One region of the Shewanella denitrificans OS217 genome, then DNA from elsewhere that is predicted to be linked to it. Evidence: predicted binding sites of a transcription regulator. Region 1 holds the regulator's gene; each other region holds the start of a gene.
What was found. The regulator MetJ, encoded in region 1, represses methionine synthesis genes. The targets are predictions, from matches to a motif close to TAGACGTCTAGACGTCTA.
Positions count from the first base shown of each region.

Region 2: metK (methionine adenosyltransferase) is a predicted target of MetJ. The motif match lies at 971-988, and genes of this name have one in related genera.
Region 3: metA (homoserine O-acetyltransferase MetA) is a predicted target of MetJ. The motif match lies at 1,044-1,061, and genes of this name have one in related genera.

Region 1 covers NC_007954.1:699,571-701,780, forward strand. Annotated here, with positions in the region: gene SDEN_RS03210 (sulfite exporter TauE/SafE family protein) at 1-690, opposite strand, end outside; gene metJ (met regulon transcriptional regulator MetJ) at 793-1,107, opposite strand; gene metB (cystathionine gamma-synthase) at 1,308-2,210, shown strand, end outside.
Region 2 covers NC_007954.1:1,237,472-1,239,681, reverse strand. Annotated here, with positions in the region: gene tkt (transketolase) at 1-491, opposite strand, end outside; gene metK (methionine adenosyltransferase) at 1,032-2,183, shown strand.
Region 3 covers NC_007954.1:3,098,729-3,100,938, forward strand. Annotated here, with positions in the region: gene metA (homoserine O-acetyltransferase MetA) at 47-991, opposite strand; gene ompW (outer membrane protein OmpW) at 1,224-1,868, opposite strand; gene SDEN_RS13485 (nucleotidyltransferase family protein) at 2,100-2,210, opposite strand, start outside.

The sequences.
Region 1 (2,210 bases):
GGCGCTAAGGCTACAGAGGATTAATGTCGCGCTGCGAGTCTTTTGTTTATCAACTCTGCCCACTAATCTTCCCGCCACAAGAAATCCGAACACCACAGACGGCAGCAGCATGCAGGCAAGCCATAGATGACGCCAGCTCAATAAACCTGTGACGGCCAAAATAATTAACGCGATAAGGGAACTGAAGATAAAAAACGCGGACAAGGCGGCGCGAAACTGACTGGCATCTTTTCCTGAGAGTAAAATGGCCATTGGCGGCCCACCGATGGCAGCGATATTGCCAAAAATACCCGAAATAATCCCCGCAATAAATAAACTGGTGCGATTCACTGGCACGCTGAATTTAAACACACTCAAAATCACGGCAATAGCCACAATGGCGGCGATCACTAAGCCTAAGACGGCTTGTGGCGCTAAGATCAATAAACTTGCCCCAAGAAAGCCCCCGGGAATACGTCCAAGTAACGCATATTGCAGGCCATTAAATTCTAAATGGCCGCGCTCGCGGATCAAGGTGAGCACAGAGATGGCAAAGCCCATCATGATAACGGGTGCAGGTACCAGATCAGGCTCAACAAGATAAAGTAGCGGACTGGCTACGACGGCTAAACCAAAGCCAATTAGACTTTGAGTGATGGCGGCAAAGAAGATAATAATCGCCGCTAGGGCAAGGCTCAGGGGATCGATGATCAAGGAGAAGGCCTAAAGTAAACTTGCCGAAAATTTGGGTTAGCGCATTGTTAGCCAACTAACCCTGTGTTACTTGCTAGGTATGACTTTGCTTAAGCGGGTTTATTCTAACTCTTCCCACTCTAAGCCCATAGCTTCCATCATTTTCTTGGCTTCACTGGGTATACCGTCAATTTGATCTTTTGATAGATCCTCATCATTGGGAAGAGGTTGCCCAGTATAGGCATGCAAGAAGGCTTCACAGAGGAGTTCACTGTTGGTTGCGTGTCTTAGGTTACCCACCTGGCGACGAGTGCGTTCATCTGTCAGTACTTTGAGTACTTTTAACGGAATAGACACAGTCACTTTTTTTACTTGCTCGTTCTTTTTGCCATGCTCGGCGTATGGGCTAATATATTCGCCATTCCACTCAGTCATTAACTCACCCTTAACTTGAAATTCGGTGCAGATTTTAACCCCTTACAGGCCACAGTCAAATTATTGCTACTATTTGTTGTTGATTGCAAATAGATTTCTTTACTTTTGGACGTTTAGATGGCTAAAGTGCTTGACCAGGCCTAGACTTACGCGTAGATTTAGCCATCTAGACATCTACACTGCAAATTGATGGAGTCCACATGAGTCAGCATAAATTAGCCACCTTGGCCGTTCGTCACGGCATAGAGTCGGATACTCAGCATGGATCTGTGGTGCCACCGATTTATTTGTCGACCAATTACAGCTTTGAAGGGCATCAACAGCCCAGAGAGTTTGACTATAGCCGCTCGGGCAACCCAACGCGTAACTTATTGGCAGAGGCGCTGGCAAAGTTAGAGCAAGGTCATAGTGCAGTTGTCACTTGTACTGGTATGGCGGCCATCACCTTAGTCACCAGTTTGTTAGCCCCTGAAGATGTGTTAGTCATCCCCCATGATTGCTATGGCGGCAGCTACCGATTGTTTACTCACTTGGCAGCTAAGGGCAGTTTTAAGCTCGTGGTTATCGATCAAAATGACGCTAATGCATTGGCAGACGCTCTGCAGCTTAAGCCTAAATATGTTTGGCTAGAAACTCCGTCGAATCCACTGCTTAGGGTGGTGGATATCAGCGCAATTTGCCAACTGAGTCATCAAGTGGGCGCTAAAGTGGTGGTGGATAACACCTTTCTTTCCCCTGCATTGCAACAGCCATTAACCCTAGGGGCTGACATAGTGGTGCACTCCACCACTAAATACATTAATGGTCATAGCGATGTTGTTGGCGGCGCCGTGGTGGCTAAAGATGCCGACATTGGCGAGCGACTCGATTGGTGGGCAAATACCTTAGGTTTAACCGGTAGCGCGTTTGATAGTTACCTGACCTTACGTGGACTTAGAACATTAAGTGTACGAATGCGCCAACATCAGGAAAATACCCAACTAATTATTGAGTCCTTAATTAACAGTCCAGTGGTGAATAAGGTATATTACCCAGGTTTAACAGCCCACCCAGGTCACGAAATTGCATTAAAACAGCAACAAGGTTTTGGTGGCATGGTAAGT
Region 2 (2,210 bases), 540 kb from region 1:
TGGGAGATGCCTTCCATTAAACAGCCATCACCTAAGAAACAGTAAGTAAAGTGATCGACGATATCATGGCCTTCACGGTTAAACTGCGCCGCTAAGGTTTTTTCAGCAATGGCCATACCGACCGCGTTGCTAATACCTGCGCCTAATGGGCCAGTGGTGGTTTCAACACCTGGGGTGTAACCGTATTCAGGGTGGCCTGGAGTCTTAGAATGTAGCTGACGGAATTGCTTTAGCTCTTCGATTGGCAAAGCATAACCGCTTAGGTGCAGTAAAGAGTAAATCAGCATAGAGCCGTGACCGTTTGATAAAATAAAACGATCGCGATCGACCCACTCAGGGTTCGTCGGGTTGTGCTTAAGGAAATCATTCCAAAGCACTTCGGCGATATCAGCCATACCCATAGGTGCACCAGGGTGACCTGAATTGGCTTTTTGAACTGCATCCATACTTAATGCACGGATAGCGTTAGCGAGTACTTTACGGGAAGACATGCTCTCTCCTGCTTGATTATGATGTTTGCTAGTATTGAGGTGCACTAGCAATTGTGGAGGCACATTTTCCCTTACTCGGCACTGTGACGCAAATTAAAAATTTTTGTGAGATTCATCTAAACGTCAGTTTGAGCCCCAAAAAGCCTTAATCACAGAGCATTTGTTAATAAATATATACCGCTTAAATGGCGTATCTTGCTGACTCTGCTAAATTTACTCAAGTGGTTTTATTCAGTATTAATCAAACTGGCAACACCAAACAAAAACGCATGTTAACCAATATAAATTATTAATCTTTGCGCTGAACAAACACAATTTAAGCGTTGGCAGAAAGTAAAATAATTCAATTGATTTCATAGCATTAATTGATTAGCCTTGAAAACTAACCGATGAAAAGATTGCCATTTTATCCCCCAAATCTTGAATGGGGGGGGTAAATTTTAGTTTAGGGGTGTTATCTGGCAAAAATTTCATTAAAATAGACGTCTAGATGTAGAAGCTTCTACACGTTCAAATTCCCCAAGACGAGATTTACCTATTATGGCAAAGCACTTGTTCACCTCTGAATCCGTTTCAGAAGGTCATCCAGATAAAATCGCCGATCAGATATCTGATGCGGTATTAGACGCAATTCTTGAGCAAGACCCAAAAGCTCGTGTTGCCTGTGAAACCTATGTTAAAACCGGCATGGTATTAGTGGGCGGTGAAGTCACCACCTCTGCCTGGGTTGATATCGAAGAAATTACCCGTAAAACCGTGCGCGAAATTGGCTACACCCATTCAGACATGGGTTTTGATGCAGACTCTTGCGCGGTATTAAACGCCATTGGCAAGCAATCACCAGACATCAACCAAGGTGTGGATCGTGCCGATCCTGCCGAGCAAGGTGCGGGCGATCAAGGATTAATGTTTGGCTATGCCAACAATGAAACTGACGTACTGATGCCAGCCCCTATTACTTATGCTCACGCATTAGTGAAACGTCAGTCCGAAGTACGTAAAGACGGTACCCTACCTTGGCTGCGACCAGACGCAAAAAGCCAGGTCACTTTTGCTTATGAAGACGGTAAAATTGTCGGTATCGACGCTATCGTGTTATCGACCCAGCACAGAGAAGACGTCACTCAAGCGGATTTGATTGAAGGTGTGATGGAAACCATCATCAAGCCAGTATTACCGGCGCAGTGGTTAAATAAAGACACTAAATACTTTATTAACCCAACGGGGCGTTTCGTTATTGGCGGTCCAGTAGGTGATTGTGGCTTAACAGGTCGTAAGATCATCGTTGACACCTACGGCGGCATGGCCCGCCACGGCGGCGGCGCGTTCTCTGGGAAAGATCCATCTAAAGTGGATCGCAGTGCAGCCTATGCTGCCCGATATGTAGCAAAAAACATCGTTGCTGCTGGTCTTGCTGACCGCTGTGAAATCCAAGTGTCTTACGCCATTGGCGTTGCCGAGCCTACCTCAATCAGCATTGAGACTTTCGGCACGGGTAAAGTGTCTGAAGAAGTGCTCATTAAGCTAGTTCGCCAGCACTTTGAGCTACGTCCCTACGGCCTAACGGCCATGCTAGACTTGGCTCGCCCTATCTATCAGCAAACTGCAGCTTACGGACACTTTGGCCGTGAAGGCTTCCCATGGGAAGCGACAGACAAGGCCGAAATGCTGCGCGCCGACGCTGGACTCTGATCGGTTCTAGGTTCTAGGTTCTAGGTT
Region 3 (2,210 bases), 2.1 Mb from region 1:
CTTAGTCTAAGTCTGCCCCATGGAAAGCCTTTCTCTCTATTGTCGATTATTTTTTGTGCTCCCAAGGGGTAGTGGCGCTCATATCAGACAGATCATAAGGCGTCAGCTGATACACGTAATAGTTGAGCCAATTACTCACCAGCAGCGAACCGTGGCTGTGCCAACGGGCGATAATGTCTTGTTCAGGGTCATCATCACGAAAATAATTGCAGGGCACACTTGGGTTTAAGCCTTCTTGACTATCACGGATAAACTCATCCCTTAAGGTGCCTTTTTGGTACTCGGGATGGCCTGTGACAAATAAATTGCGATTATCTTGGCTTAAAATAATATAGGCACCAGCCTCATTGGATTGTGCCAAGACTTCGAGCTCATCATGCTGTTTGATTTGTGCGAGCTCCATTTGGGCAAAACGTGAATGAGGCGCATAAAACTCGTCATCGAAACCACGCAGCAAGGGATGCAGTGCTTGGGTACGGCTGTGATTAAATACTCCTGAGCATTTTGTCGTTAATAGCTGACGCTGCAAACCATACAAATGATACAAGGCAGCATGGGCTGCCCAGCAAAGAAACAGCACTGAGGTGACATGAGTCTGAGACCAATCTATGATTTCCCGAATGTGATCCCAATAGCTCACCTGTTCAAATTCGATTTGCCCTAAAGGCGCGCCTGTGATGATAAGGCCATCGTAATTACGCTGGCGCACTTGTTCAAAATCACAATAGAAGTTATTCATGTGATCCATTGAGGTGTGTTTCGATGTCTTATCATGAATGCGCAATAAGTCCACATTGACCTGCAAAGGGGTATTACCGAGTAAGCGCAGTAGCTGAGTTTCAGTCTCAATCTTGTTTGGCATCAAATTTAAAATCAGCACTCGCATCGGTCGAATGTCCTGATTGGCGGCGCGGGTTTCTGACATCACAAAAATATTTTCTGATTCTAAAATGCCTGCTGCAGGTAAATCATCAGGGATCCTTACGGGCATACTGGCCTCCAAATAAGATGGTCAAGATAAAGTCACACTAACATCATAACCAAGGACGTCTAGATGTCTACCTTCTTTTAACTTTTAGCCATGAGAAATTTTCTTATTTACCTATTAACAAAACCTGTAAGCAAAAAAAGGAGCCTGTTGGCTCCTGCGTTGTTTTGACTTGTCACAGCTTAAGGCCTGCTTAGCCTTAGCGTAAATCATAGAGTTAATCTTAGGCTAGCCCTTAAAAGCTGTAACCCACACTCACCATGTAAACCCAAGGATCTATGTCTGTTTCAACCTTTTGCGCTATGCCGCCCATATCAAAGCTGACATCGGTTTGGATTTTGGCGTACCACACTGAGGCATTCACTAACCAGTCTTTATTCAGCTTATAATCTAGGCCAACCTGCGCGGCTACGCCCCAAGATGAGGTCATGCTTAAATTGGTGAGTGCACCATTTAAGTCATTGGTGAATTCGTTATCATAGAAATTGGTGTAGTTAAGCCCTAGGCCTATATAAGGACGCACTACGCTGCTGGCTTGTCCAAAATAATACTGGGCCACTAGTGTTGGCGGTAAATGCTTAGTCTCGGCAATCTGACCTAAGGATCCTAGGGAAATGTCATGGCTAAACGGCGAGGCGGCGAGTAATTCGACTCCTATACTGTCTGTCAGCATATAGGCAAAGTTAAGCCCTAGTTGAGTGTTAGTATCCACAGTGAATTCATCCACGGCGGCAACCACAGGGCTAGATTCATTGGGCGCGACGGTTGCTATACCAGCACGGACGATAATGTCGCCTGCTTGATGAGCTTGAGCAACATTAGTAAAACTTGCAGTAATAAGACCTGCTGCAAGTAAAGCTAGGGTGATGTTATTATTCATTTTACGACTCCATTTGGGCGACAGACAGATATGAATCCTCATATCCTTTACAGTTGTCGCTACTCTGCCCCATAAGAGCCAATGGAATATTGATCTGGATCAAGCCCATAAAGTCTTCGAGTCATCATAAGTTAGAGTCTTGATCTAATTCACAAAAACAAATAATTACTACTTCATAATTCTTGTTAAACCTAGCTTGGTGGTTATTCAGATACTTGAATAGGCACTGGGTTAACTGGGGATAGTGGTTAACTGGGGATAGCGTTCAAGCCAGCGTTTCTGGGCGAGCCTTGCTTGAAATTGCTGGTATTGCCTTTGAGGGTTATGACTCAGTTGCAGCTG